4 regions of the Pseudoalteromonas sp. SCSIO 43210 genome follow, and region 1 is predicted to be linked to each of the others. Evidence: predicted binding sites of a transcription regulator. Region 1 holds the regulator's gene; each other region holds the start of a gene.
What was found. The regulator LexA, encoded in region 1, represses DNA repair genes until DNA is damaged. The targets are predictions, from matches to a motif close to TACTGTATNNNNATACAGTA.
Positions count from the first base shown of each region.

Region 2: uvrD (DNA helicase II) is a predicted target of LexA. The motif match lies at 4,089-4,108, and genes of this name have one in related genera.
Region 3: dinB (DNA polymerase IV) is a predicted target of LexA. The motif match lies at 2,469-2,488, and genes of this name have one in related genera.
Region 4: LOS73_RS16620 (YebG family protein) is a predicted target of LexA. The motif match lies at 4,511-4,530, and genes of this name have one in related genera.

Region 1 is NZ_CP087225.1:4,795,935-4,804,080, forward strand. Features, by position in the region: gene LOS73_RS20720 (cytochrome c oxidase assembly protein) at 1-105, opposite strand, end outside; gene ctaD (cytochrome c oxidase subunit I) at 105-1,697, opposite strand; gene coxB (cytochrome c oxidase subunit II) at 1,697-2,839, opposite strand; gene lexA (transcriptional repressor LexA) at 3,308-3,925, opposite strand; gene LOS73_RS20740 (PaaI family thioesterase) at 4,093-4,533, shown strand; gene LOS73_RS20745 (hypothetical protein) at 4,544-4,924, opposite strand; gene LOS73_RS20750 (TonB-dependent receptor) at 5,348-8,059, shown strand.
Region 2 is NZ_CP087225.1:192,607-200,752, reverse strand. Features, by position in the region: tRNA gene LOS73_RS00840 (tRNA-Met) at 127-203, opposite strand; gene cysQ (3'(2'),5'-bisphosphate nucleotidase CysQ) at 340-1,143, opposite strand; gene nudE (ADP compounds hydrolase NudE) at 1,136-1,708, opposite strand; gene yrfG (GMP/IMP nucleotidase) at 1,770-2,417, shown strand; gene LOS73_RS00820 (dUTP diphosphatase) at 2,433-3,056, opposite strand; gene LOS73_RS00815 (YacL family protein) at 3,160-3,528, opposite strand; gene LOS73_RS00810 (hypothetical protein) at 3,645-3,869, opposite strand; gene uvrD (DNA helicase II) at 4,173-6,338, shown strand; gene LOS73_RS00800 (GNAT family N-acetyltransferase) at 6,316-8,146, shown strand, end outside.
Region 3 is NZ_CP087225.1:899,031-907,176, forward strand. Features, by position in the region: gene LOS73_RS04040 (fumarylacetoacetate hydrolase family protein) at 132-746, shown strand; gene LOS73_RS04045 (aldo/keto reductase) at 801-1,853, opposite strand; gene LOS73_RS04050 (acyl-CoA thioesterase) at 1,866-2,297, opposite strand; gene dinB (DNA polymerase IV) at 2,500-3,552, shown strand; gene LOS73_RS04060 (M17 family metallopeptidase) at 3,683-5,218, shown strand; gene LOS73_RS04065 (methyl-accepting chemotaxis protein) at 5,581-7,215, opposite strand; gene LOS73_RS04070 (S9 family peptidase) at 7,361-8,146, opposite strand, start outside.
Region 4 is NZ_CP087225.1:3,816,954-3,825,099, forward strand. Features, by position in the region: gene LOS73_RS16590 (peroxiredoxin) at 1-74, opposite strand, end outside; gene fadR (fatty acid metabolism transcriptional regulator FadR) at 437-1,150, opposite strand; gene nhaB (sodium/proton antiporter NhaB) at 1,455-3,035, shown strand; gene dsbB (disulfide bond formation protein DsbB) at 3,140-3,658, shown strand; gene LOS73_RS16610 (DUF6170 family protein) at 3,664-3,966, shown strand; gene LOS73_RS16615 (ComEA family DNA-binding protein) at 3,983-4,279, opposite strand; gene LOS73_RS16620 (YebG family protein) at 4,582-4,899, shown strand; gene putP (sodium/proline symporter PutP) at 5,011-6,489, opposite strand; gene LOS73_RS16630 (EAL and HDOD domain-containing protein) at 6,821-8,044, shown strand; gene LOS73_RS16635 (MlaA family lipoprotein) at 8,107-8,146, opposite strand, start outside.

The sequences.
Region 1 (8,146 bases):
TGTTACATCACAAAACACGTCATACAAAGGTACTAAAGCAAAGGCAAAGGCAAACATGCCTATGCAAATAAGTACCAAACGTTTGAGTAGCGGTGCGTGTGTCATTACTTAATTACCGGCGGCGTAGAAAAAGTATGATATGGCGCTGGAGAGTCAACTTCCCACTCAAGGCCTTCTGCCCCTTCCCATACTTTTGCAGGCACTTTATCACCTCCACGCGCGCATTTAATTACCACAGCTACAAACAACAATTGCGATAAACCAAAGGCAAACCCACCAATACTTATGATTGCGTTAAAGTCGGCAAATTGAAGAGCGTAATCGGGAATTCGACGCGGCATACCGGCAAGCCCTACAAAATGCATAGGAAAAAACAGTACGTTCACGCTCACCAGCGATAGCCAAAAATGCCATTTAGCCAATGTGATATTAAACATATTGCCCGTCCACTTGGGCAGCCAGTAATAGGCCCCCGCCATTATCGAAAATACAGCCCCTGTTACTAATACATAATGAAAATGCGCCACTACAAAATAAGTATCGTGGTACTGAAAGTCAGCAGGTGTAATTGCCAGCATCAACCCCGAAAAGCCACCTAAGGTAAACAGCACAATAAACGCAATACTAAAAAGCATTGGCACTTCAAAAGTTATTGAGCCTTTCCACATTGTGGCAACCCAATTAAATACTTTTACTCCTGTAGGTACCGATATAAGCATGGTCGCGTACATAAAAAACAACTCGCCAGCGACCGGCATCCCAGTAGTAAACATATGATGAGCCCATACAATAAAGCTCAATAGTGCTATGGAGGATGTGGCGTATACCATTGAGGCATAGCCAAAAAGTTTTTTACGAGAAAAGGTAGGTACTATTGTAGATATAATGCCAAAGGCAGGAAGAATCATTATGTATACTTCAGGGTGACCAAAAAACCAAAAGATGTGCTGAAACATCACCGGATCGCCACCGCCTGCAGCATCAAAAAAGCTGGTCGCAAAATACTTATCGGTAAGTACCATAGTGACAGCCCCTGCAAGTACTGGCATTACCGCTATTAATAAAAAGGCAGTAATTAACCACGTCCATACAAATAAGGGCAACTTCATCCATGTCATGCCGGGGGCACGTAGGTTCACTATGGTTACAATCACATTGATTGCGCCCATTATTGAGCTAATCCCCATAATATGTACGGCAAATACAAACAATGCAGTATTATCATTACTGTATGTTGTGGACAATGGTGCATAAAAAGTCCAGCCAAATGCAGGGCCCCCACCAGGCATAAATAACGATGCCAATAGGATTAAAAACGCAAACGGTAAAATCCAAAAGCTCCAGTTATTCATTCTTGGCAATGCCATATCTGGCGCGCCAATCATGAGTGGTATCATCCAGTTAGCAAGGCCTGTAAAGGCGGGCATAACCGCACCAAACACCATAATTAAACCATGCACTGTGGTCATTTGATTAAAAAAGTGAGGGTCGACCAACTGTAAGCCTGGTTGAAATAATTCAGCCCTGATCACCATAGCCATTGCGCCACCAATTAAGAACATGGTCAGCGAAAAAATTAAATATAAACTACCTATATCTTTATGATTAGTTGTGTAAAGCCAGCGTTTAAAACCTTTAGCTGGGTGATGAGCATGATGAGCTTCATTGGCGTTAGGTTGTTCTACTATGCTACTCATTAGTTCGCCTCCACTTTGGCATCAAGTGCTGTCTGTATTTGACTCGGTTGAATAACATCACCCGTATCATTACCCCACGCATTACGTTTATAAGTAATAACCGCAGCTAATTGCTTTATAGATAACTGCTTGGCAAAAGCTTGCATTGCCGTACCGGGTCGTCCATGGATAACTACATCAATGTGATCTTTTATATCGCCAAGCACTATCGGACTGCCTTTAAGTGCAGGAAATACACCCGGTAACCCCATGCCCGTAGGCTGATGGCACGCTGCACAATTAGCCATATATACTTGTTCGCCTAAAGTCATTAACTCTTCTTTTGGGAGGGTTTTATCAAGTAATGCGGCATCTGCCAGCGCAGCTTTCTGCTTCGCCTGCTTTGCATCTGCAAGCCATGTTTTAAAATCAGCCTCAGATTTAACGACCACCACAACGGGCATAAAGCCATGGTCTTTACCACACAACTCAGCACATTGGCCTCGGTAAGTACCTTCTTCGTTTATGTTCGTCCATGTTTCGTTTATAAAGCCGGGGTTCGCATCTTTTTTAACTGCAAAATCAGGTACCCACCAAGAGTGAATAACATCATCAGAAGTCATTAAAAATCGTACTTTTTGATTTATTGGCAGTACAAGAGGCTTATCAACCTCAAGTAAGTAGTTAGGGTTTTTATCTGCAAGATTCGCGATTTCATCTTGCGGGGTAGATAAAATAGAGTAGAACTCTACATCTTCGCCCATATATTCATAATGCCATTTCCATTGCGAACCCGTAATTTTAATAGTGAGATCAGCTTTACTGGCATCTTCCATTGCAATAAGGGTTTTAGTGGCTGGTACTGCCATAGCAATTAAAATAACAAACGGAATTGCAGTCCAAAGTATTTCTACTTTAGTGCTTTCGTGAAATTGGGCAGGTACAGCCCCTTTAGATTTACGGTGATGAATAAGTGCCCAAAACATAATTGCGAACACTATCACCCCAATCACACAACATATTATAAATATGGTCATGTGCAGCTGATATACATTATTGCTTATATCGGTTACGCCTTTGCGCATATTGTATTGGCTGTTCGCCAAAACTGAGTGCGAAAAAACACATAATATAAGCCACAAGGTAGAGGTCAGTTTACCCATGTGACGGCTCCTTTGATGCTATTGCGAATGCAAAGCGAAGAGGCATACGGCTTAAACGCCAATTCGTTATTTTTATTTTTTTAGCCAATCTTATTTAATATTGATTGGTTTTGCTGCGCCAACAACGAGTTTGTGTATATTGTGTGTTCTCAAAACTAAAAAGCTGTGAGTTATTATTAGCTCAGCACATTAATAATTAGCTAAAAAACGAACAACAAGCAAGTTTTAGTATAAAAAACAATCAGGTGATATTGAGTAATTAATAAAAAATCAGTAATCAACTAATCAACAGGAAGTTCGAAATATGAGCAAAACAAAGGGGTTTAACGCATTCGGAGGGGGAAAATATAAGTGCAAAAAAATTTACAGCTAAAATAATTAGTTGGCTGTTTACGTCCTATTTTTAGTGCTAATGTTAAAACAAAAATGCGTGCTAAAAAGCACGCATTTATAAAAATAAATTAAAAACTACATCCAATCAGCGTTACGAATAACTCCAACGGCTAAACCTTCTATATTAAAAGATTCATTTTCTAGATCAACTTCAATTGGCGAAAAGTCGTCATTCTCAGCATGCAATAATACTTTTCGGCCTGCTTTTTCAAACCGCTTTACGGTAACATCATCATCAACACGAGCAACTACAACTTGTCCATTTTCTGCAACTTGAGTTTTATGCACAGCTAACAAATCACCATCCATAATACCTATATCTTTCATGCTCATACCGTTAACGCGCAATAAAAAATCCGCAGCCGGTTTAAACATTAATGGATCAATTTTACAATGACTCTCAACGTGCTCTTGCGCCAAAATAGGCTCTCCCGCTGCGACTCGCCCGATAAGAGGTAAACCTAACTGTTCAGGCTCTTCTTCCTCAACAAGTTGAATACCTCGGCTTGCACCTGGTTTCATCTTAATAGCACCTTTTTTAGCAAGCGCTTTTAAATGCTCTTCAGCAGCATTGGCACTTTTAAAGCCTAATGTTTGTGCAATTTCAGCACGTGTAGGAGGCATACCAGTGTCTTTAATAAAAACTTTAACTAATTCGAGAATTTGAGCTTGGCGCTTCGTTAATGGTCGCATACAACTGGTTTTCCATACAGTACATTTAACTGTGAGTATATACAGTTAAATAAAAATCGCAAATTTAAATTAAGCCTTAAAATAGCTAAAGTAATTTCACTTGTGTACATTTCAAAGATATAACTAAAGCTAAGTTTATAAATGATTAAAAATGCAAAGGAGACATTATGAGTATTTGGTACCAGCCCATCACTTTAGAGTTGTGCAAGCAGTTAGAGAAAGGCGTTAACGGCCAAGGTACACTAATGAAAACCATGGGAATTGAAATTACCGAAATTGGTGATGATTACCTCGTAGCAACTATGCCTGCCATACCAGCGCATCATAATCCAATGGGCATGGTGCATGGAGGAGCCAACGTAGTGCTTGCCGAAACAGTAGCAAGTTATGCAGCTAACTTCGTAGTCGACTTCACTCAGTTTTATTGTGTCGGACAAGAAATTAGCGCCAGTCACTTAAAAGCATCTCGTAATGGTACTTTAACAGCCACCGCAAAAGCGTTTCATATTGGTAAGCGTAGTTCAGTCTGGGAAATAAAAATTACTAATAGTCGAAACGAGCTTTGCTGCGTATCAAGAATGACCGCAGCCGTAGTAGAGCGAAGATAATTACTTACTGTTACTTTTCGATTGGGTAAATTGTAATTTCCATACCCGCACCAATAGCAGATATACGTAATAATGTATCTGCATCTAAAGCTTGGTTAAAACACTTAGGCGATGTGCCTGATTCAAAACCAATATCAAACGTTCTACGTGAACAGCTTAACCATTGCTTTAGCGCGTTGCGCGAACACGATTCAATAAGCTCACATATATGGTTTATTGCTTTGTCAGGCGTGTTTACTACACCTGTTGCTTCAATGCGGGCTAATTGACGGTATTCGTCTTTGTCATAATGTAAAATCGTCGCGACTTTTTTCAAGTCTGCCACTAGCAAACTAATATCTTGCTTTGATTCAAGCTCAAGATCTACATTTAAAAATTGAATTTCCGACATTGTTTAGTATTTATCCTCTAATGATTACACCGCAAACTTTAACGCAGTTTTACTTTTATACCAAATCAACTATGTAATATAAGCTGTTTTATATGGTAAATAGATAGTTTTACGCATTCATAGTCCATTATTTAATATTTATCATTTTTAAGTACAAACAATACTTTTTTATAAACTCCATGGCCTGTTGACCTTTGAGGATTAAAATTAAGTGAATTATTGTTTAAAAAAGTATAAAAAATAACCTTGACTTTCATATGCCACCGGTGGCATTTTAAGTGTGCGGGTTAAATACACTGCTTAAAGAGGTGTATTTAAATAAAGCCAAACACACCTCACTCATATTTACGCTTACTTATAACACAAAAAATAAGTGCAAAATCTGAACTGAGTGGCATTACCTAAATTCAGCAGGAACACACAATGAAAACGTCAAAAAGATTCACTCTCAGGCCACTTAATTACATTATTAGTGCATTATTAATTAGCACGACAGCTCAAATCAGTGCTGAAGAAGCCGAACAAACAAATATAAAAAAGAAAAGTGAAATTGAGTTAATCGAAGTTACAGGCTTCAGATCATCACTTAATAAATCGCTGGCTACCAAAAGGTTTGAAGTAAATACCACGGAATCAATTGCAGCCGAAGACATTGGTAAATTTCCAGATTTAAATATCGCAGAGTCACTACAGCGAATCCCTGGTGTCGCAATTTCGCGAGAAGGAGGAGAAGGACGTCAAATTACTCTACGTGGTTTAGGCCCATCTTTTACCCGCTCAACCCTTAATGGTATGGAAGTTCCTGCTAGTACAGATGGGACTGATTCGGGTGGTGGTGTAAATGGCGGCAGAGCATTTGACTTCAACGTTTTTGCATCAGAGCTATTCAATCGCGTTGATATTCAAAAATCACCAACAGCTGCAACCGAAGAAGGAGGTATTGCAGGTACTGTCGATATGTATTCAGCAAAACCTTTTGATTCCCCCGGTCTTCATGTAGCTGCGTCGGCACAGGCAGGCTATAACGATTTAACAGAAGAGACAGACCCTAGAATGGTATTTATGATCAGTAATACATTTGCTGACGATACCTTTGGGGCTTTATTCTCTGTCGCTAAATCAGAGCGCACAGTTCGCCAAGAAGGTTTTGGTACTGTTCGCTGGACAACCCCCGTCAAAGACGGCGGCGGTGTCTATGCTGACACATCAAATACTGACGTTATTGGCACAGCTGATGTGGGAAATTGTGAATTTGAAGGTGAGCAAGTTGATGATGTAAATTGCCTATGGACTCCTCGACTTCCCCGCCCTGATTTTTTTGGTAATGAACAAGATAGATTAGGTTTTACAGGCTCATTACAGTATGCGCCTAACGATGACTTAGTAATTACCTTCGATACCTTGCATTCTACCCTCGACAACAGTCGTACGATGTATAATTTCTTCGAAATGTTCAGAAATACATTTAGCGAGATCACTCCAGACTCTATTACAGTTGCCGAAAATGGAAAACAAATTCAGGCAGGTACATTTAGTGGAGTAAAGTCCCGTGCAGAAAGCCGTCAACAGGTATCTAAAACAAAATTTAAACAGTATGTGTTATCTGGTAAATACCACCTATCTGACTACTTAAAATTAGATGCAATGATCGGCACCGCTGAGTCAAATGCTCGCTCTGAGCAATATCGTTATAATATGACAAGCAATACACCTCATACCGTCTCAATTGATTTTGGAAATAGCGCAAATACTGCAGTGATGGATTATGGCTATGATAATTTAGATGCAAGTTCATTTAATTTAACAGACGGTCGACTTCGTGCTACGGATGTACTCAGAAAAAATGATACTGCCAAATTAGATTTAACTTACGAAACAGACTTTATGAGCATCAAAGGTGGGGTTGCTTATAACGATAGAACAGTAAACTATGATGAATCGCAAATTAATGGATTTCCGGATCAAGAGTCAGCCGTCGGCTTTTCACAATTAATGCCTTTCGATGATTATGGTTCAGGCTATGATGGTACGTTGCCGCAATTTATTGTGGCCGATTTTGATGCAATTGAATCACAACTACTCAATAAAGAGTGGACGGCGCGAAGTGCACAAAGCTGGGAAGTTGAAGAGGAAACCATCGCTGCTTATATTCAATCAGATTTTGAATATGAAATATCTGATATGCTCCTACGAACAAATGTAGGCTTACGTTATGTAAAAACAGAAACAACATCAACGGGCTTTATTCAAAGCGATCCTGTTGAAATTGAAAATAGTTACGATAATGTTTTACCTGTTTTAAATTTAGCACTGGATGCAACGCAAGATGTTGTTGTACGTTTAGGGTTATCCAAAACCATGACTCGTCCAAGCCTTGGCTCACTAAACCCAGGTAACCCATCATTCTCCTATTTAAATGGAACAGTCAGTGCGGGTAATCCATTTTTAGACCCATTCACCTCAACAAATACTGATTTAGGTATCGAATGGTATTTTGATGAAGAGTCGCTACTTGCTTTAACTGGTTTTTATAAAGATATAGGTACTTTCATCACCAGCTCAACTGAGGAAAAATTAGTTGACCCTGCATACTTACCTTTCATTGATAACGATCCGCAATACGATCCATCAAGTGCACTTGACCCAAGAACAACACCCTACACCCATTACGTACCTGTAAATGGCAAGGGAACTGTTGTTAAAGGTATTGAGCTAATATATCAACAGCCATTTAGCTTTTTACCGGGGTTATTAAAAAATACCGGTATTGTTTCTAACTACACTCACGTATCCGCAGGAGAAATAACGGGGCTTTCTAAAAATTCATATAATTTCACACTTTATTACGAAGAAGAAAATTATGGCGCTCGCGTTTCAATGAATAAACGCGATAACTACATTACTGATTATACTGGCAGTAATGGTAATGCTGAAGAAGCAACAACAGGTCCAGCACATTATGACCTTTCTGCTTTTTATAACCTCAATGACAATGTAACCGTAACATTTGAAGCTATTAACTTAACCGATGAATACGAGCGCTTGTATACCACTGGTGACGGAACACTTAATTTACCACGAGAGTATAACCATACTGGTAGGCAATTCTTTTTAGGTATTCGCTATAGTATGTAAGTAAATATCTTAACCAAAGCTCAGGTTAAATAGCTTATACAAAGCTGATAGTTTCCCCGCACTATCAGCTTTTTTACAAAAATAAAA
Region 2 (8,146 bases), 340 kb from region 1:
ATCTCTTAAGTTAGAGTTTACAGTAACCTCAATCCCTAAGGAAATTGGTTGCGGGAGTTGTGAAGGTGAAGAATGAACCGACGACCTTTTAAAACTACCTATTGCACCAAATTTCAATAAAAATATTGGTTGCGGGAGCCGGATTTGAACCGACGACCTTCGGGTTATGAGCCCGACGAGCTACCAGACTGCTCCATCCCGCGCCTGTAATTTCTTTAAAACATTTTCGTAATATTTACGAGCCTGCCTTGAAGAGAGCGCTACTATATAGGAATAAACATATAATGCAAGGCTTAAACTACTTAATGTTGTTCAAGTGAACAAAAAGCAACCAAAGCGCTATTCTGCGCTCAATCTTTGGTGTGGATTTATCATTTTTTGCCATTCCCAATCAGGATGTCCCATTACTATAAAGTCAGGGTTTTCAGTGCTCTCGCGCTGGTTGTACGTTAACGGGTTAAATTCTGCATCGGTAATACAGCCACCGGCTTCCTCAATAATAACTTGCGAAGCACCTGTATCCCACTCACCCGTTGGGCCAATTCTTAAAAAGCAATCTGCTTTGCCTTCTGCAACGATACAAGCTTTTAAAGAACAGGAGCCAACAGCAATCGTTGTAAACTGACTATTTAAATACTGGCTCACCGCTTCTATTTTTTGGCGGCGGCTCACTGCAAGCGTTAAGTTCTCTGGTGGCGCTACAGATATTTGCTTATCAATTGAGTTTTCACGTTTAAAAGCACCATTTTTAGCTGTAGCAAAATAAGTCACACTTTTGGCAGGCCAATGAATAACCCCTAGCACTGGGTGGTTATTTTCAATCAATGCAATGTTTACTGCAAAGTCGCCACTTTCTAATATAAATTCGCCTGTACCATCCATCGGATCGAGCAACCAATAACGCTGCCAGTTTTGTCTGTCAGCGAGTGCTGGTATAGGTGTTTCTTCCGACATAATAGGAATATCGGGCGCTAAGACTTTTAATCCAGCAACCAGTACGTCATTTGCTGCTAAATCAGCTTTGGTAACAGGCGTGTTATCTGATTTCTCTTGTTGGCCAATATCGCCTTTTTTATAAATGGCCATAATTGCATCGCCAGCACGCTCAGCTAATTCAATACACGGTTCGATTAATTTATTCATCGGCAGCTCCAGACGCTAAATACTTATCTAATAATAGCAAAGCTGCAACACTGCGTGCTTCGGTAAAATCTTCTTGCTCTAATAATGACTGCCACTGAGTTAATGGCCACTTAACAACAACAAGCGGCTCAGGTTCGTCACCAATAAGGGTTTGAGGGTATAATTGCTTAGCAAATAAAATATGCATTGTGGCATTAAAGTAACTTGGCGCCATTGTTACTGTTCTTAATGGTTTAAAATACTCAGCACCAAAGCCAATTTCTTCTTTAAGCTCTCTGTTAGCAGCTTGCTCTGGGGTTTCGCCCGGATCAATTAAGCCTTTAGGAAAACCTAACTGGTAATTGTTTGTGCCCGCACAGTATTCACGTACAAGTAGTAACTCATTATCTGCACTTAACGGAACAATCATCACTGCTCCCCGGCCACCGCCGCGAATTCGCTCATACTGGCGCTCTTCGTTATTAGAAAACTTTAGCTCTAAAGACTCCACAGTAAACAGGCGGCTTTTAGCGACAACATTGTTACTGAGGATTTGTGGTGGTGTTGGGTGCTTTTTCTGTGTCATTGGCGTTAATTTGCTATCATGGCAGTTAGTTCAATAATAAACCTTATAAGTTGAAATTCCTATGTTAAATTGGTCAAAAATCGATACCGTTTTGCTCGATATGGATGGAACATTACTCGATTTACATTACGACAGTCATTTTTGGCTTAACGTTATCCCTGCGCAACACGCATTAGCAAGAGGCATTAGCCTAGATGCAGCTAAAGCAGATATTTTAAAACGCTATCAGGCTGTGAGCGGTCAAATACAGTGGTATTGTTTAGATTATTGGGAGCAGCAATTAAGCTTGCCTATAATGGAGCTTAAACGAGAGTCTCAGCATTTAATTAAAATGCGCGAAGACGTACCTCATTTTTTAACTGAGCTTAAAAAAGCAGGCAAAGAGTTAATTTTACTTACCAACGCCCACCCTGAGAGTGTCATGCTTAAATTTGAGCATACAGCGATTGATAACTACCTAGATGGCGTAGTGTCTACTCATGAATATGGAGTAAGTAAAGAGCAACAAAGTTTGTGGCACCAAGTACAAAAAGACTTAGGGTTTAATAAGCAGCGCACTTTGTTTGTAGATGACAGTGTGCCGGTTTTGAATGCCGCACGAGAATACGGCATTGAGCACTTACTTGCAGTTGCTAACCCTGATAGCCAACAACCACATAATGAAATAGCCGATTACCTGAGTGTTACCGACTATCGTAAGATTATTTAACGCAGTTTACGTGGGCTAGATTTTTGGGTAACGCGCTTCAAGGCCTTGGTATACTAACTTTGCAAAATCTGCATGTTCTGTATCAAGGCTTTTAACTACTTCAACTAAATGCTCGTTATCTTCTTGCCCGTTCCATTCTTTAATATAGCTACCATCTTTGTAACCGTGATCTTGGCGGAAAAAGTTTAACGTATTTTTACCTACGTAGCCGCGATATAAATCATCAATATCCATACCCATTTGCGCCATACAGCCGGCAAAGGCAGCGGCATTAAACGTTTTATCTGCAACAGCAGAAGCCGCTAATATTTCTAGCGTTTGTTTAAAGTCATCCGCTTGTTGAGCATTACTAAGTTCAGCTTCAAGTTGCTTTGCTAAGTCTTCGTAGCTAGTTTTGCCGTCAATTCTAAGCGATAGACCAAAATGAAAAATATCAACCAACTCTAAAATAACTTGTTCAGTATCTGGTGTTTGTTTTTTCCACCATTTCCAACCATGATGATCCAGCATTTCAGCGCACTCAACCCAAATAGCGCGGTACCATTCGAATCCTTGAGTAAACCATTGCTCATGTACTTTAGTGTTCATGGCGTTTTGCATTTCTAGCATCACTACTAGCTTGTTTAAATTAGCAGACATATCAATTCCTGTCGTTCTGGTTGGCGTAATTTCGTTGGTGTAATAATACAGATAAAATGCTGATTGTGCATTGCTGTATATTTCATTAGTGTGCTGGTTATGTTTATCGTGACGTCGTAAACTCACGCCAAGAATCAATTAAATCAATGAAATCTTCAAAGCCACAACCACTACTTAAACCATTTTCTTCAAGCGCTAAATCGTCATCTTGATACGCTATTAGGTCTTCGCTGTCTTGATAAAGCGCATGGGCTTCAAACAGTGCTTCGTCTTTGGTTAATATTAAATCTATTTCTTGGCCTTTTAGCGTTAACGGCTCATAGCTTGAGCTCACCGATGAAATAAGCGCTTGCACCATGGCTACTTTGTCTTTGCCTATTTCTTCGTTTAGCCAGCGACCAATAATAGCGTGTTCACTGCTTATTTTAATACGTAGCCCACTAATAGGGTCACGAATAAATTGATATTCCATAGGGTTTGCCTGTAAATCTTTAATTGCGTAATTATATACGTAAACGCCCGTAAACCACAGGACATATAAAGTAAAATAGCGCCACATGGGCGCTATTTTACTCAACTTTAAAACCGTTAACTTCGCGATCTATAACGCGCTGCGTCAATAATCGACCATAAGTAAATAATAGGCACAAGTACAAAGCCTACAAGCACATAAATTAGTGCGTAACTTATTATAATAGCGAGTGCAAAAAATATAGCCGCTAAAATACGCCCTTGCACTAACTGCCCTAAGCCAGGAAAAAATATATTACATAATGCTGCGATTACGTTACCGCCAGAACCTTGATCTGCCATACTAACCTCTGTATTTATTTGATTTTATAATTATTTACTTACACACTCTATGCCAATTTATTAAAGCTTACAAATCAAATAGTTAAATTAGCCTAGATTTAGAGAGTTAGTAAATTTTGCTAACTTTAGGTCAAATTAGCAATTTTTATTGTGCGTTTACGCTTTTTTGTTTGTTCAAAAAATTATCAAGTTACTCGTTTTTAAGGCTATTTTATAAATAGCTGTTTATAAAAACAGTATTTTATTTAGCCTAACAAAAACACCTGTTATACTGCCCACAATATTGATTAAAAAGGCGTAACGATGGACGTTTCACAATTACTCGATGGCTTAAATGACAAACAACGCGATGCCGTTGCAGCCCCACTACAAAACATGCTGGTGTTAGCAGGTGCTGGGTCTGGTAAAACACGAGTGTTAGTTCATCGTATTGCGTGGCTTATGCAAGTTGAGCAAGCATCTGCTTACAGTATTTTTGCCGTAACCTTTACTAATAAAGCGGCTAAAGAAATGCGCAGCCGCGTTGAAGAAACACTAAAAGCCCCTGTAGGTGGTATGTGGATTGGTACGTTCCATGGTTTGTCGCATCGTATTTTACGTGCTCATCACCGTGAAGCTAACTTACCTGAAGCCTTTCAAATTTTAGATTCTGACGATCAACTTCGGATGATCAAGCGCTTATTAAAATCGATGAATATCGATGATAAAAAATGGCCTGCTAAACAATTTGGCTGGTACATTAGCGCCAAAAAAGATGAAGCACTTCGCCCTAAAGATATTCAAGCATACGATATTAACGAGCAAATGATGCTGCGTGTTTACGCCGCCTATCAAGAAGCCTGTGATAGAGCGGGCCTAGTTGATTTTGCTGAAATATTACTACGCAGCTACGAAGTATTAAAAAATAACCCTACGTTACTACGTCATTACCAGCAACGCTTTGCACATATGCTCGTAGACGAGTTCCAAGATACAAATACCATTCAATATGCTTGGTTAAAGTTACTTGCTGGCGATACTAACAGCATTATGATTGTAGGCGACGATGACCAAAGCATTTATGGTTGGCGTGGTGCTAAAATCGAAAACATTAAACGTTTTTTAACTGACTTCAGTGCAGAAACCATTCGCCTTGAACAAAACTACCGTTCAACCGCGACTATTTTGAAAGCGTCCAACGCATTGATTCAGAATAACTCAGAACGTATGGGTAAAAGCTTGTGGACCGACGGTAACGATGGCGAGCCAATCTCTATTTATGCAGCATTTAATGAGTTAGACGAAGCACGCTTTGTGAGTAGCAAGCTACGAAGCTGGTTAAATGCAGGAAATGCCTTGCAAGATGCCGCAATTTTATACCGTAGTAACGCGCAATCTCGTGTACTTGAGGAGGCCATGCTACAAGAAGGCTTAAAATACCGTATTTATGGTGGTATGCGATTCTTCGAACGACAAGAAATTAAAGATGCGTTGTCGTACTTACGTCTAGTGGGTAATCGTCAAGACGATGCCGCATTTGAGCGTGTAATTAATACGCCAGCACGCGGTATTGGTGATAAAACATTGAGCCATATACGCGACTGTGCACGAGCAGAATCGTTACCACTTTGGTATGCCGCAAAAGCAATTGTAGAACAACAGCATTTATCTGGTCGTGCTTCTGGTGCAGTAAGTAAGTTTGTAGAACTCGTTGAACAAATAGAAGATAAAATTAGCGATCTAACTTTGCATGAGCAAGCCAAGTACACAATTCAAACCTCAGGCTTGATGGCAATGTACCAAGCTGAAAAAGGTGAAAAAGGCCGTGCTCGCGTAGAAAACTTAGAAGAACTAATTAGCGCATGTGACCAGTACGAACTTCCTGAAGACGAAGAATACAGCTCGCCTTTACAAGGCTTTTTAGCCCATACGTCACTTGAGTCAGGTGAAGGACAAGCTGAAGAACACGAAGACGCCGTACAAATGATGACGCTTCACTCAGCTAAAGGCTTAGAGTTTCCGTTAGTGTTTATGGTGGGCGTAGAAGAAGGCATGTTCCCTTCTCAGCAAAGCAACGAAGAGTCTGGCCGCTTAGAAGAAGAGCGCCGCCTTTGTTATGTAGGCATGACACGAGCAATGGATAAGTTATACATTAGCCATGCTGAGAGTCGCCGCTTATACGGGCAAGAAAAATACCATAGCCCATCACGCTTTTTACGCGAAATACCTGAGGACTGCGTAGAAGAAATCCGTATTAAAACACAGGTTTCTCGCCCACCTGCCGCCGGACGTTTTAGCGCATCAGTTAGTCATGCCGCATTTGAAGACAGTGGCTTTAACTTAGGACAACGAGTTTTGCATGCTAAGTTTGGTATTGGTACCGTACTTAATTACGAAGGCAGTGGCGCGCAATCTCGCGTACAAGTAAACTTTGACGACCTTGGCAGTAAATGGTTAGTAACGGCCTATGCACGATTACAAGCGGTATAAAGCACACCAAAATGAGTTAGAGCAACAATTAGCTGGCGCGTATCATCGTCAGCTAGTGTTAATAACTGGCAGCCCAGCTTGGTGTTATGAAATACTTAACTCATTAATAGATGAAAACAATACACTTGTTGTATCAAAGCAGTGCGCGATTAAAAATTCGTACTGGCCTACTCGCACTCACCAAATTTTAGGGCAAGAATTTGCTCATGCTGTTTACAATGGTTTTAGTGGTTTGCACCCTGATAAACTTGCAGCACTTGCCGGCACCGTTAAAGCAGGCGGTATACTGTTTTTATTACTGCCTGAACTAGATGATTTAGCCTCTTGGCAAGATCCAGCATTAAGTACAGTGCAATCACACGGTCAGAGCATTGACTACAGCATATTTAATCAGCGTTTCGCGACTATTATTAAACCGTTGCCCGCTTTTCACTTTAGTGAAAAAAATGGCTGTATTAGTAATAACGCTAGCTATGTAATGCATAATAAAATTGATTATGAGCCACAGCAAAACTGTATTGAGCAAATAATAAAAGTAGCTAACGGCCGTGCCAACAGGCCTTTACTCATTAATGCCGATAGAGGTAGAGGTAAGTCGGCAGCACTTGGCTTAGCAGCCGCAAAATTAGCTGATAAAAAAGTAATTATTAGCAGCACTCAATTTAAAGCGACCCATAGCAGCTTTAAACATTTAGCCCAAGAGTTAAGCCTTCAATACAACGCTGAACATAAACAGCTCGCCAACTTGCACTACGTTGCACCTGATGCGTTATTAAATGCATTACCTGAATGCGATTTACTACTCGTTGATGAAGCTGCAGCAATCCCTGTTCCGTTATTACTACAAATGCTAGCTAATTACCCTCGTATAGTATTTGCAAGCACTCTGGTTGGGTATGAAGGCAATGGTAGGGGTTATACCATTCGCTTTAGTAACTATATTAAAGCACACTATAAAGCCTCTAAAGCTGTAACGCTTGATGAGCCCCTGCGCTTTGCTAAACACGATCCTCTTGAGCAACACATTCGCACACTACTAGCACTCGATGCACAATATATAGAGTTAAGTAGTGATCAATTAGAGCAGCCAGTACATAGCGAAATAACTCAGCAATCCCTTGTAAACAATGAGCCTTTACTGCAACAAGTTATTGCCCTACTTGCACTGGCTCACTATCAAAGTAGTGTCAACGACTTACGCCAACTACTAGACGCACCATCGCAACGGCTATTTATTAGCAAAATTAATAATCAATTAGTTGGCGTATGCTTAATCGCCATAGAAGGTGGTTTGAGTGAAGACCTTGCCCTACAGGTTATAAGTGGAGAGCGCCGTCCGCAAGGACATTTAATGGCGCAAGCACTCTCACAACTTAGCTTTAATAATGACTGTTTAACACAACTGAGCGCTCGCGTTGTACGAATAGCGATTGATCCGAGCTCCCACAATATAGGACTTGGTAAAACGTTACTTAGTTATTGCGAGTCGCAGGTAAAAAGCCAATGTAGTTGGCTTGGTGCAAGCTTTGGCGCAACAGCGCAGTTACTTAATTTTTGGCAAAACCTAGGGTTTGATACTGTAAAATTAGGTTATCAACGCGATAAAAGCACCGCTGAACATTCGGCGCTTGTGGTTAAATGCTTAAGTGACAAAAGTGCAATTCTTCACCCCCTAAAAAAGCAGTTTAAAAACGATTTCTTTTATGCTCTTTTAACACACTTTAAAACACTAGATTGGCAACTCGTGAATATTATAATTGAAGGATTTAGCGACGAGTTAATAAGCCTAGAGACTCACGAGCGATTAG
Region 3 (8,146 bases), 1.0 Mb from region 1:
TTACTCTTTGTTGCTCGGTTTTTACTTAGCCCACTAGGTTACAAACCTCGCGCCGCGATTAAATAGCCCCTAGATTGAACAAATTTTAATCCTGAAAGGTCAACAGGCCCAATAACTGAGACATTATTTATATGAATTCAATAAAGCTAGTATCTGAAGAATTAACGCCAACAAAAATAGTGTGTGTTGGCCGTAACTACACCGCACACATTGCAGAGCTAAACAACGAAACGCCAGATCAAATGGTGTTATTTAACAAACCAAATAGCGCGATTACTAATACGCTATTTGCAGCTCATAACGGCGATACGCTGCATTACGAAACCGAGTTATGTTTTGTAATTAAAAATAAAAAATTTGCAGGTGTTGGACTCGGCCTTGATTTAACTAAGCGTACCGTGCAAAGTAAATTAAAAAATAAAGGGCTACCTTGGGAGCGCGCTAAAGCATTTAATGGCTCGGTTATTTTAAGTGATTTTGTAGAGCTAACCGATGCGATGAAGCATTTTACATTTGAACTTAAAATTAATAATGAAGTAATTCAGCAAGGCGATACTCATTTTATGCTGCATAACCCTGACTCAATTTTACACGAAATTAGTGAATTTATGAGCCTAGAAGATGGTGATGTGGTTATGACAGGTACGCCGTCAGGCGTAGGTGAAGTGATTGCCGAAAGTGTGTTCACAGTAAGACTTTACGCTAATGAGCAATGCTTACTTGAGCAGCAATGGAGTGTAAGTTAACTGGACAATTAAACAGGTAATTAAACGTGATTTAGTTACCTGTTTAGGTTTGTATTAATAGGGCATTGGATTGTTTCTAAAAATAACATCGATACTTGTAAGTACGTCGTCACTTAGCGTGATATCAAATGCATCAATATCTTCTTTTAATTGCGCCATATTTGTTGCGCCAATAATTGAAGACGTTACACCGTTTACTTGATTACACCATGCAAGAGCTAGTTGAGCAGGGGAAATATTGTGATCATTCGCAAGTTCAACATACTGTTTGGTTGCTTGCTCTGCGTTTGGTGTATCTCTAAAAATACCGTTACGTTGCATAAAGGTCCAGCGAGAGCCTTCTGGCCGAGCACCATTTAAGTATTTACCCGTTAATAAACCTGCCGCTAAAGGCGACCAAGGTAAGTAGGCAATATCTTCGTGAACACATTGCTCTATTAGATACGGCCAATCTTTGGTATGCGCTAAGCTAAACTCGTTTTGAATAGATACTATGCGCGGCAAATTATGCTCTTTTGACAGGTTTAAAAATTGGCTTATTCCCCAAGGTGTGTCGTCAGATAAACCACAGTGCTTGATTTTACCTGCTTTAACACAATCGTTTAAACCTTCTAAAATATCCAGCATGCCAGCTTGATGTTCTTGTGTGTTTACGTCGGTAAATTTAAGCATACCTGGCCATTGTCTACCAAAGTGTGGGGTAGAGCGGTTTGGCCAATGTAATTGGTATAAATCTATGTAGTCAGTTTGTAAGCGTTTTAGTGATTCATCAACCGCCTCTATAACAGTTTGGCGAGTAATATTACCGCCATCGCGAACCCATGCTAAGCCGTTACCAGCAATTTTGGTTGCAAGTACAATTTTATCGCGCTTTTGTTGGTTACGAGAGAGCCAGTTACCAATAATTTGCTCAGTTTTACCATAGGTATCGGGTGATGGAGGAACTGCGTACATTTCGGCTGTATCAATAAAGTTTACGCCTTGAGCAAGTGCGTAGGCTATTTGTTCATCTGCATCACTTTGGGTGTTTTGCATTCCCCAGGTCATGCTACCTAGACATACTCTTGAAACATTAACACCACTGCTTCCTAGTGGACTGTATTGCATAAAATTTCCTTATTACTCGTCTTGAGCGTAGCTAATTAAAGCCGATAAAAGAGGCTCTGAAATAGGGGCTTTTTGACCTGTTTCAAAATCAAACATAACCACTTTCGAATTACCGGTTGTGGTTATGGCATTTTGTGCGTGACTAAATACTGTATAATTCATCATAAATCGGTCTGTTTTAATGTCAGAAATAGTGACGCCTACAGTAAGGGTATCTGGAAAAGTAACAGGGCGCTTATAACGAATATTATTTTCGCTTATAACAGGGCCGATGCCGCTTGGGCTAATTGTATCAAATAAGTTTATTTTATTTAAAAAGTCGATTCTGGCTATTTCAAAGTAACGCAGGTAAACCACATTGTTTACGTGTTGAAGGGCATCCATATCGGCCCACGCTACAGTAATGTCAGTATGAATAGGGTGCTGATCTTTAAACGTTTGCATGCACTTTAACTCTTTATTTTAAAGCACTAGATTATCAATATGACGATATGACCTCAAGGTAATTAGTGCGCTGTTTTTATGTATGACGAGTTTACTAAACTTGAACCCACCATAATAAATCGATTAATCAGAGTTTAGGAGCTTGCTTATTAATAATGATTAAACAATAATGGCTGTATAAATAAACAGTGTTGTAATGGTGATGAAAAAGTTTATTCATATAGATATGGACTGCTTTTATGCGGCAGTTGAGATGCGCGATAATCCTAAGCTGGCCAATGTGCCGCTTGCTATTGGTGGCAATAGTCGCAGAGGTGTACTTTCTACAGCCAACTACATTGCCAGAGAGTATGGCGTGCGCTCAGCTATGTCTAATTATCATGCAAAACAATTATGCCCTGATTTAGTTATTGTACCTGGGCGCATGGCTGTTTATAAAGAAGCTTCAAATCAAATACGTGAAGTATTTAATCGTTACACCAACTTAATTGAACCACTCTCTCTTGACGAAGCTTACCTTGATGTAACTGATAGTAGCGTTTGTAAAGGCAGTGCTACGCTTATTGCGCAGCAAATAAGAGCTGATATTTATAATGCTACAGGGCTTACTGCATCCGCTGGTATTGCTCCTATTAAATTTATTGCCAAAATAGCGAGTGATGAAAACAAGCCTAACGGTCAGTTTGTTGTATTACCTGATGAGGTGGATGATTTTTTAGCACAGTTACCTCTGGGTAAAATTCCGGGTGTCGGTAAAGTAACGCTCGAAAAACTCAATTTAAAAGGATTATATACAGGTAAAGATGTACGCGAAAAAGGCGTAAATTGGATGCAACAGCATGTAGGTAATTTTGGCGTATCGCTTTACCAAAAATGTGCAGGTGAGTATGTCGGTAAGGTATCTACTAATCGTATTAGAAAGTCGCTAAGTGTTGAGCATACCTATGAGTATAACAAAACCAGCTTACAAGAATGCCTAGAACAGTTGCCTACGTTGTTAGATGAGTTAAAGGTGCGCTTGGAAAAACAACAATTACAAAATCGGATTAATAAACTGAGCGTTAAAGTTAAATTTGCGAATTTTATAGTAACCTCTGCGGATCAGGCTTATCACCAATTAAATACTGAGGTTTTTACACAACTACTTACTAAAGCTTTCCAGCGAGGTGTGCAGCAACCGGTCAGGCTTTTAGGTATTGGGGTGGGCATAAAAAATCAACCAGATCAAAACTTCCAACTTAGTATTCTCGATTAAGCTGTAAAGCCTGTAATTGCAAGTTGCCACTAAAAAGTGGATTAAACTAAACACTCATCGCAGCTTGCTGGTCTTCAATATTCAAATCGACGATAATAGGGGCTTATGTTTTTTAACAGGACCTTTATTTATGGCATATCCAAAAGCCGTGTTGGCTCAGCCAGTAAGTGCTAGCCTTGAATTCGCATCACATGATGCATTAATCATTATTAGTGATGACTTTTCTCAATTACCAAATAACTCGCTACGTGATGCTGTTTTAGCACAATCAAAAGTAGATTCTCGCATTGGTAAGCAAGTTATTTTATTAGTGATTGAAAATAAGCGTGTAGTACTTGCGCCAACCGGTCCACTAAACAGAGATTATGACGATGTGCGCCGTTATTTTGATGCAGCTAAACTTGCAATCAACGAAGCGAAAGCATCGGGTAGTATCAACCCTGCATTATTTTTACCAAATTTAAATGGCGATAGCCGTTATCAGCATGCTTTAGAAGTTGCTTATTTAGGTGCTTGCCAAGCATTATGGCAGCCATTAGAAGCGCGTGAGTTTCATGGTGAAGGTATTGAACCGATAACAAGTATTGGTTTAGTTGGTGCTAGCGAGCAAACAATTAAAGCCGTTAATGCAATTGCTGCTGGTCAATATGCTGCGCGTGATTTATGCGGTACTGAACCTGAACGTATGGCTCCACCGCGCTTTGCAGATTACTGTGTTGATTTATTTAAAGGCTCAAACATTGCGGTTGATGTAATCGATGATATTGCAGCTATTGATAAAAATTACCCAATGTTAAGCACTGTTGCTCGCGCATCGTATGCAGTTGAGCGCCACCACCCACGTGTTGTTAAGCTTGAATATGTACCAGAGGGTGAAATTACTCGTACCCTAATGTTTGTTGGTAAAGGCCTGGTATACGATACAGGTGGAGCCGATTTAAAAGTAGGCGGATATATGGCTGGCATGAGTCGTGATAAAGGCGGCGCAGCATCTGTTGCTGGCTTTATGAAAGCAGTTGCTGATTATCAACCTAAAGGCGTTAAAGTAGTATCGTACTTAGCCGTTGTTCGCAACTCTATTGGCTCAGATTGTTTTGTACCAGATGAAATAATTACTAGTCGTGAAGGTATCCGTGTACGCATCGGTAACACCGATGCAGAAGGGCGTTTAGCAATGGGCGACCTGCTTAGCGAAATGAAAGATTTAGCTAAAACTGAGGTTAATCCAACGTTATTTACTGTAGCTACATTAACGGGTCATGCAGCTCGCGCAATGGGTCCATACGGTGCGTATGTTGAAAATGGTCCTGCTCGTAGCGCTGGTGTTTCACGTCAAATAGCTGACCTTGGAGATTTGTGGGCCGATGGCGCTGAAGTATCGCGTTCACGCCGTGAAGACTACGACTTTATTAAACCACGTACGCTAGCTGACGATGTTTTATCTAGCAATAACGCAGCATCTGCAGTTACTGCGCGTGGGCATCAGTTCCCAATGGCATTTATGGCTATCGTAGGTGGGCTAGATAAGCACGGTAACGACTCTGCACAGCCTCTACCTTATGTTCATATGGATATAGCAGGTAGCGGTGTTGAAGGCGGTGATTGGCAGCATGGTAAGCCAACTGCGGCATCAGTAACTAGCTTGTTTGCTCGTTACTGTTTATAAAATTTAAGGCCTGTTGACCTTTGTGGATTAAAATTTGTTATACCCAATGGCGGTTTGATCACGACTCGAAATTTTTAACCTAGTGGGCTAGGTAGTTGCTCCTGCGTTACTTATATATGTAACGTAGGATGACCCCAAAGGGTAGAGTATGTTTGTCATTTATGAAGAATAACCAGATACCATAAATAGGCACTGCTTTACTTAATTACCAAACATACAGCTGAAAATTTAATCTGGAAAGATAAGCAGGCCTCAATATATAAATAAAAGCCCCAAATTATGAACCATAATTTGGGGCTTTTAATTTACACTATTTAAAATGTGACTCGAGGCTGATTTTTATTCTGAGTTCAATATTTAAACTATAGCTTAAAGCGATTAACAACATTGGATAACTCCGAGCTGCTTTGTTTTAGTTTATCACTAGCATCGGTAAGTTGTTTTGTATTGCTTAACGACTGTTCAGTTGAATGTGATAGGTCATTAATACGTAAATTAACTTCATCGGCTGCAGATGTTTGCTGTTCAGTAGCACGTGCTATTTGACTGTTCATTTCAGTTATTACTGATACAAGTCTTTCAATTTCGTTAAGTGACGTGTTGGCAGATGATGCTTGATCAACCGTTGATACGGAAAGTGTTTGGCTCGCTTTTACGGCTTCAACAGCTGCTTTAGTACCTTCTTGCAGCTTGGTGATCATTGATTGAATTTCATCAGTACTTTTCCCCGTACGACTCGCTAGTGTGCGCACTTCGTCGGCAACAACGGCAAAGCCTCGGCCGTGCTCACCTGCTCGAGCTGCCTCAATTGCAGCGTTAAGTGCAAGTAAGTTGGTCTGCTCCGAAATACTTCTAATAACATCGAGTACAGAACCTATATTATGGCTTTCGTTAGCTAGATCTTCCGTTACACGGCTCACTGTTTCTATATTGCTAGAAAGGGTTTCTATGGCAGTGATTGTTTTAGCTACAACATTTTTACCAGTAGATGCATTTTTAGCTGCATCATTAGCAGCCTGTTCTGCGGCTTCCGCATTACGGCTTACATCATGTATTTGGTGAGTCATTTGCTCCATTGCGGCGGCAACTTGAGTAGAGCTGTCGTTTTGTAATTCTATGAACGATTGACTTGTTTTACTTGATTCGTCAACAGTATGAACGTGCTCATTAACGTCTCGTACACTTTGTGAAACATTAGTTAGTGATTCACGCATTTTTGATATAAAGGAATTAAATGATTTAGAAAGCTCAGAAATCTCATCGTTGCCTTCTTCATTTAAAGTGCGCGTTAAATCGCCTTCGCCTTGAGAAATATCTTTCATCATATCGGCTGCAAGACGTGTTGGGATAAGAATACTTTTGCCAATAAAATAGCTAAGTAAAATAATGGCTAATATCATTACAACAGCATTGAGAATAATTAGGTTTCGTTGTTCTGAAAATGCGGTATCAATTGAATCAAGGTAAACACCAGAGCCAATAATCCATTGCCATTGATTAAATCCTTTAACAAATGCAATTTTTTCAACAGGTTTATCTTTACCAGGTTTTGGCCACTTATAAGGTATGAAACCTTCGCCATTCTTTTTCACTATATTTACCATATCAACAAATAATGCTTTCCCGTCGGGATCTTTATTATTGCTTAGGCTTTTACCTTCAAGTGCCGGTTTTATGGGGTGCATTACCATTTCTGGTTGGTAGTTATTAATCCAAAAGTAATTAGTTTCATCGTATCTAAGTGCACGAATAGTTTGTATCGCTTGGGATTGAGCTTGTGTTTGGGTAAGCGCTTTATTTTGTTCCAGCTCATAAAAGTGATCGATTATGCTATACGCGGTTTCTACTACATTTTGTGTTTTAAGGTATTGTTCGTTCTTAAGGGCATTGTATTGGTGAGTTAAGCTCGAAATACTCAATACAATTAAGCCAAAAATAACAATACCTACTAAAATGGCAAAACGTTGGAAAATACTAAAACGACGAAGATTAAGCATACATTTATCCTTTATGAGTTTGCACTATTAAGTGCATAGAATAAGCGTAGCTAAAAAGTGTATTTAATCTAGGCTTAGCTGCTAATAAAACAAAAAAAGGCTGATTTTTCAATCAGCCTTTAGTCTACCTTTAATATTAACTCATCTATTTAACATCAAAATGACGATTAAAGAAGTTTGTTATGGTTTGATGTAGGTGTGTTTGCACTTGTTTCCCACGTAGGCTGTGTTTAGAGCCAGGGTAGGTCATCATTTCAAACTGTTTTTCGTTATCTTGAAGCTGTTTAAATAATTTAGTGGAATGCGTAAACAATACGTTGTCGTCAGCCATACCATGATAAATCATTAATGGGCCTTTTAAGCCATCTGCATATGGAAATACTGCGCTGTCTTCGTAGCCTTTAGCATTTGTATCGGGGTGACCTAAATAACGCTCTGTGTAATGTGTATCGTATAGAGCCCAATCGGTTACTGGTGCACCTGATACGCCGGCTTGAAAGTAATCGCCCGCTTTAAACATAGTCATAAGTGCCATGTAGCCGCCGTAGCTATGGCCATAAACACCAATGCGTTGTGGGTCTACGTAATCAAGGGTACGTAAAAACTCTACGCCTTTAATTTGATCGGCAACCTCAACCACACCTAATTTTTTATAAATAGCATCTTCAAACTTTTTACCACGGTTGTACGAACCACGGTTATCCAGTTGAAAAATGACATAACCTTGTTGCGCCATGTACTGAAAGTACAAGTTTTTACTGCGCCAGCTATTCGTTACTCGCTGAGCATGCGGGCCGCCGTATACGTTAACAATAACAGGATGCTTTTTGCCATCAGCAATGGTGCTAGGCTTAAATAAACGGTAATGCATAACTTGGCCATCATCGGCTTTAATTGTGCCGTATTCTGGTTTTGTTAAGTCGCTTAAATA
Region 4 (8,146 bases), 980 kb from region 1:
TCTACAATTTCACCGTTACCAAGAACAGCTGCAGCGGTAAAGTCTGGTGCCTGGCGGCCTACTAATACACCCATTTTATTCTCCAAATATTTTGAGTTTGTTTTCAATTGCTTTCGCAATGCTGGTACTTATATGGGCGCTAAAAATTAAAAACCAATAGCGCATACATATAATTAATTGGCATTCTAAATTTTTTAGTTTAAAAAGAACAATCGTATTTAGCGATGTGAGCAATCGAAAATAACGAACACTTACAACTTGCACTAATCTGCTTGAATAATAGATCTATTTTGAGGTGTAAATTGCGTTGTAATTAGATAGTATTTTTAGCGTTACTGAAGAAGGGTTAATACATTAAATTGTTTAAAAAAACATATAATGTGGTATGAATTTTTACAGATAAAAAAACCTGCAAATGCAGGTTTTTCGTTTAGATTTAATCCATTATATCCGAAGGCATATCACCTCGAATATTCTGCCAAATTTCACCCGTTTGATGACCATACTTACGCATCATAGAAATAGCGCCATCATGCTCTTTATTTTCAGCCAGTATAGTTAAATCTTTATAAAACTGACGAGCAAGCTCTCGTGTTCCTGCATCTGAAAAGTAATGACAACCAATCTTTGAATAAAACCCTCTAAAACCGTTAAGAATTAATACATAAATACGGTTATTACCAGCAACTGCTAATTCGTGATGAACTTTATAATCGTAATCAGCAAATGCCTGTGCAGTATCTTCTAATTCATGGCTTTGTGATAAAATTTCAATAACGCGCTCTGGATTCAACTTAATAGCGGCACGCGTATAAATAGCACTAATATTCGTTCTTGCCGATAAAAGCTGATCTGTCAGCTCAGGCATTTTATCTTCATCAAGGCGTGCTAACGTTTCAAGAATATTTAAACCAGACGTTTCCCAAAAATTATTAACTCGTGTCGGTTTACCGTGCTGGATAGTCAACCAACCATCGCGAGCTAAACGCTGTAGTACTTCTCGTAAAGTTGTTCTTGTGACACCAATTAACTCTGAGAGCTCTCGCTCGGCAGGTAGAATTGAACCTGGAGGGAAATCGCCATTCCAAATAGACTCAACTATATATTCTTCAGCAAATCCTGCTGGGCTTTTCGCTTTAAAAATTCTCATTCAATTCCCACTCGAAGTAATCTACAACTTATCGTCTTACACGAATAACTGACTGATTGTACCAGAGGAAGCACAACTAACAAGTAAAGTAAGGCATATTAGTTCAACCAAATGAGTAGAAATTTAATATTTATAAATAATTAAATTTTGATTTTTCTATTTTAGCTACAGTGTATATAAATATAGGCCACATTCACATTAGGTACATTGTTATCACTCGCATATTTTTGTTTACACAAAGCTTTAGCTGAATTAACTTAACGGGCACTAGCTATACATATAAGTACAATAAAAAGGAACACCTATGCAGCAGAGTGTTTTAACTGCAACATTTAAGAATTTTTTAGGTAATGCGCCACAATGGTATAAATATACGATCATTACGTTTCTAATTATTAACCCTATCCTTTTTCAACTAAATCAATACGTGGCAGGCTGGGCGTTAGTATTAGAATTTATATTCACCTTGGCAATGGCACTTAAATGCTATCCACTGCAGCCTGGTGGCTTACTTGTCATTGAAGCCTTATTTATAGGAATGACGACTGCAGGACAAGTTGAACATGAAATAGCACAAAACTTAGATGTAATTTTGCTGTTGATTTTTATGGTCGCCGGCATTTACTTCATGAAAGATTTATTACTCTACATTTTCACGAAACTAGTCGTGTCAGTCAGAAGTAAATCTATTTTATCTTTAGCGTTTACTCTTGCAGCTGCTTTTTTATCTGCATTTTTAGATGCATTAACAGTTATGGCAGTAGTCATTGCCGTTGCAATGGGATTTTACAGTATTTATCACAAAGTCGCGTCAGGAAAAGACTCCAACAGCGAACATGATATAAATGATGATAATCAAGTAAAAGAAGTTAATCGCCAAGAACTCGAAGAGTTTCGTGCTTTTTTACGTAACCTATTAATGCATGCATCTATTGGCACTGCACTCGGTGGTGTTTGTACTATGGTTGGTGAGCCTCAAAATTTAATTATTGCTGAGCGAGCGAGTTGGCAGTTTGGTGAGTTTTTCTTAAGAATGCTGCCTATCACCTTGCCTGTATTTTTTGCTGGTTTATTAACTACTTTTGTTCTGGAAAAAACAAAAGCCTTTGGGTATGGCGCTAAATTACCTAAAAAAATTCACACTATCTTAAAAAATCACGCTGAAGGGCTTGATAGTAAACGAACTAAACGCGATAAAGTTAACTTAACTATCCAAGCGTTCATTGCGGTATGGCTTATTGTCGGTTTAGCAATGCATTTAGCCGCTGTTGGGTTAATAGGTTTATCAGTGATTATATTGGCAACTGCCTCTGCCGGTATTATTGAAGAACATCAACTAGGAAAAGCATTTGAGGAAGCTCTGCCATTTACAGCGCTTTTATGTGTGTTTTTTGCCGTTGTTGCCGTTATTATAAACCAACACCTATTCACACCTGTTATTGCTTGGGTACTTACATTTGAAGGGCAATTACAATTAGTCATGTTCTTTATTGCCAATGGGTTACTCTCCATGGTAAGCGATAATGTATTTGTTGGTACTGTGTATATAAACGAAGTTGCAGCGGCACTGAAATCTGGGGAAATTACCCGTGATCAATTCGACCTTTTAGCTGTTGCTATTAATACAGGTACCAATTTACCAAGTGTTGCGACTCCAAATGGTCAAGCTGCATTTTTATTTTTGCTTACATCAACACTTGCCCCAGTACTGCGTTTGTCCTATGGGAGAATGGTTTACATGGCATTACCATATACAATCGTGTTAACTACTATAGGGCTTACCTTTACTTACATAGGTTTAAGCGATATGACCGAACTAATGTATCAATGGGGCTGGATAGATCATCATGTAGCGACCATAGGGGCTGCATCAAGTAGTCACTAATCTCATCTTAAAAAAAGCTACTTCAGTAGCTTTTCTTTCCTTTTTGTTGCTGCGTACTTTATCCTACGCCATAATATATCGTCTTATTTAAGCGTGGAATTTTTATGAACTGGCTTGCACAATTACCGACTCAACGTACCCCGTGGATTTTATTCACCGTTATTGTTTTTTTACTTGAAGTAACCGCCCTTTTCTTTCAATACAAAATGGGGTTAGCACCTTGCATAATGTGTATTTATCAACGTACCGCAGTACTAGGGTTACTTAGCGCTGGTATTATTGGCTCAATTAAACCGCAAAACAAAGTAGTCAGAATAGCGGCTTACTTAACTTGGGGCGTATCAAGTGTTTGGGGATACCTGATTGCTCAAGAACATATAGATATGCAAACCACCACAGACCCTTTTGCTTTTAGCTGTGAATTTGAACCTAATTTCCCATCATTTTTACCATTGCATGAGTGGATCCCTAGCTTTTTTCAGGCAACTGGTGATTGTGGAAATATAGACTGGCAATTTTTGGGTTTGAGTATGCCCGCTTGGATGGAAATCATATTTGGACTATTTGCTAGTGTATTTTTTATAGTGATTAGTAGTCGTTTACTTTTTAAAAGATCGGTTTAATTAGTATGTTTACTTTTTTTTCGAGTCAAATTATAGAATTAAAACATTTAAAAGTACGCGAAAGGCAAGCCGTTATAGCCCTATCGCTAGGTCTGATTTCACCTACTGAACGCGTGTTATTACGTATAATAAAGCTTATATTATTAAGCCCACTGTTTTTAATATTTACCCTATTTGAAGGCTGGGTAGTTATTCCATTTTTAATGCTTGGTGTACTTTGTTATCCATTATTAACTACGCCTATCGAAATTAATTTTGCCAAAAAAAATCTTAGTAAAGCATTAAAAGAATATGATCAGGGCGCTTAGAAGCGCCCTAACCCACTTATAATGTTATTTTATCTTTTAGCTTAGTTATTAACTTTTTTCCTACACCTTTCACTTTCGCTAAATCGTTTACTTCAGTAAACTCTCCATTTGCTTCCCTATAATCAACTATTGCTTGTGCTTTTTTCTTCCCTATTCCTGGTAGCTTAGCGAGCATACTCGCATCAGCATCATTAATACTTACAACATCATATTTAGGCATTTCTTTGACCACATCAACTACCTGTGAAAACGCTGCAGTAGTCGGGAGCAAACATAATATACTTATGAATAAGAGTTTTTGTAAAAGACGCATTTATTTTCCTTATTGTACTTTCGAATTATTAAATTTTGCTCAGGAAATAGTAAAATAAAAATAGCTCATTATATAAAATCACCTAAACACATGATCACTATTATCCGAAATCCTAAAATGCAGCTGGTACAACAAGTGATTTATTAAATAAAGTAAAGTTACAGTTTTTTGTCAAATCTTAAATAAACTAAAAATTAATATCAGATACTTGCAAATTACACCACAAACCATTACTGTACATAAAAACAGTAATCTAATGGTTTTCATAAACCACATTGCCACGCAAGCTTGCAGGAGAAATCATGGCTGTTGTTGTTAAATATGTTGTAGAACGAAACGGAGTCGAGCGCATGACGTTTACTACTAAAAAAGAAGCTGATGCTTATGACAAAATGCTCGATATTGCTGAGTCGCTTGAGCTAATGTTAGAAAAGGTAGATGTGCCATTAAGCGAGCAACAAATAGAGTCACTTGCTTTAGAAATAGCAAAGAGTAAAGAAGACTTTATGACTATATTAAAAGGTGGCAAAGACCCAGTTGTCACCAAAGCCCCAACAAAAACTAAAAAGTCAGATAACGTTGCATCAACTGAAGACAACAACGATAAAAAAGCAAGTTAACTAGCCGTTTGCTCCCTATTGGATGAGTTAAGCTAAATAAAAAAGGGAGCAACTAAGTTGCTCCCTTTTTTATTGCTTACCACTTATTTTAAAATAGGTGGTAATTGCTATTTAAAGCTCTTTCTCTACTTCATCAAATAAAGCAGTGATGTTTTGCTCTGGCTCTTTTGTTACTAAGCTGATAACAACAATTGCGATACAAGATAAAATAAAGCCAGGTACAATTTCGTACATAAAGCTACTTAAGCTTTCGCCATTAATAGTAAATGGGCCATAAATCCAAATTAGCACAGTAAATGCACCCACTAACATACCCGATAATGCACCGGCAAAGTTCATGCGTTTCCAATAAAGGCTAAATAAAACCAATGGTCCAAACGCGGCGCCAAAGCCTGCCCAAGCATTACTTACTAAATCTAAAATAGAGCTATCTCTGTCGTAAGCTAAGTAAATGGCAAACATAGCAACTATAGCAACACTGATACGGCCAACAGCCACTAGCTCTTTATCACTCGCCTCTTTACGCAAAAATGTTTTGTAAAAATCTTCTGTTAGTGAACTTGAACTCACTAATAACTGAGATGAGATTGTGCTCATAATTGCAGCTAATATAGCGGCAAGTAAAAAGCCTGCTATTAGTGGATGAAATAAAAGCTCTGAAAGCACTAAGAAAATAGTTTCTGGGTCTTTGACCGTAATATTATTTTCGTATGTGTAAGCGGCGCCAAAAATACCAGTAGCAACTGCACCAACAGCAGCAACAATCATCCAAGTCATACCTATACGACGCGCTGTGGGCATCTCCTTCACACTACGAACAGACATAAAGCGCACAATAATATGAGGCTGTCCAAAGTATCCCAACCCCCAAGCCATTGCTGAAATAATCCCTAAAGTAGACCCTGCACCTATCCAATTAAGCATTTCGGGGTTTACACTATGTAAAGTGGACTCTAAAGGCTGTTCTAAAAGTGAGTAGGTTACACAAGGCACTAAAATTAGTGCGATGAACATAATACAACCTTGAACAAAGTCAGTTAAGCTGACGGCTAAAAAACCACCAAACAAAGTATATAAAACAACAACACCTGTAGTGATATACAAACCCATCTCATAACTTAGCCCAAATGAGCTTTCAAATAATTTACCGCCGGCAACAACACCAGAAGAGGTATAAAGCGTAAAGAAAACAATAATAACTACTGCAGATACAACGCGTAGTAAGTTAGATTTGTCGTTAAAACGATTTGAAAAATAATCTGGAATAGTAATCGAGTCATTTGCTTTTTCTGTATAAACTCTGAGTCTTGGAGCTACTAAAAAATAGTTTAACCAAGCACCTGCGATCAAACCAATCGCTATCCATGTACTGCTAAATCCACTTACAAACATTGCACCGGGCAAGCCCATTAAAATCCAACCACTCATGTCAGATGCGCCAGCAGATAATGCAGCGACACTGGGGGAAAGGTTTCGCCCACCTAACATGTAACCAGAGACATCGCTTGTAGATTGTTTATATGCATATAGTCCGATACCTAGCATTACAACAAAATATAACGCCAGTGAAATAATCATTCCTGTTTCCAAATTAGCCTCCGCACATTTAATAATACCAAGCTTTTAATCCGAATATTGACTCTTAAAATTTTATAATAAAGACAGCATTGAGGTAAAAGCATTCCAGCCGACTATATCATGCCTAATATGGAAATCTCCAACTTGTTACCTTTTCCTAGTTTAAAAATATTCATGCTGCACACTTTTAGAACAACACTATGTAAACTCACAAAATAAAACAGATAAACCCTCTTATTTTTAATGATAATTTATTAATCATGCAAATATACGTAATGCTATTTTGAATGTTTTCCAATATATTATTACAATACCTGCTGACTTTACTCATACGGAATTGTTTATGTACTTTTATGCCGCACGCCAACCGATTTTAAATCGTGAAAAAGAACTCATTGGTTATGAGCTTTTATTTCGCGATGGCGTCGATAATGTGTTTCCCGATATAGATGGTGACGAAGCGACAACACGTTTAATAGAAGGCAGTCAATTCAACTTTGGTTTAGAAGATTTAACTGATAATAAGCCCGCTTATATAAATTTTACGTTGGATACGTTATCAAAAGGTTATCCAACACTACTGGGTAAAGATACAATTGTGGTTGAAATACTCGAAACAGTTCAACCCGGGAAGCGCTTATTAGCAATTGTTAAAGACCTAAAAGATAAAGGGTATACTATTGCACTTGACGATTACATTCATCAGCCTGTGTGGCGTCACTTTTATCCATTTATAGACATCATTAAAATTGATTTCTTAACATGTGATACAAGTACAATAAACAACGTTATTGACGATATAAAACAACATTCTCATATTAAATTACTTGCCGAAAAAGTTGAAACGTATGAAATGTATAGCTTGGCATTAGAACTCGGTTTTGATTATTTTCAGGGATTCTTCTTTTCAAAACCCGAGATGGTGCAAAGTAAAGCATTGCCACCATCAGAGATGGCATTAGCTGAATTACTGTATGAAACCTCAAGTATTGAAATAGATCTTAAAAAAATCACTAATGTATTTGAGCGTGATGTAAATCTATCTTATAAGCTTCTTAGGTATTCAAATTCTGCTGCCTTTGCAAGGCGTGCTGAAATCAGTACAATTAAGCAGGCACTTATTGTGCTTGGCGCTAGCGAAATTAAAAAGCTCTTATCATTACTTTTTGCTGCGCAAGTATCTGCAGATAAGCCCGTTGAATTAATCAAATTATCCTTAACCCGAGCACGTTTTGGTGAATTACTCGCTATTTCTCATGGCCAATTTAAAGATACTGGCATGGCTTTTTTAACCGGTATGATGTCTCTAATGGATGCTATTTTAGATGAGAGTATGGAAAGCGTAATGCAGAAATTACCTTTATCTAACGAAATAAAAGCAGCATTACTCGATAACGAAGGTTTATTGGCACAATACCTAAACCTAGTTAAGTATTATGAGCAAGCAAACTGGTCAGCGGCCAACGACATAACTACAGAACTAAACCTTGGTGAAAAAGTACCTGATGCCTACCATGAAGCGCTAGCTTGGGTCGATGAGCAAATGCATTTAATGATTCACGAATAATAACAACACCAGCAAACAAAAACGCCAGCATTTAGCTGGCGTTTTTGTTTGCTGGTGTTGGGTTATAAGCTTTCTAAAAAGTCTTCATCAAAATCAGCGGGC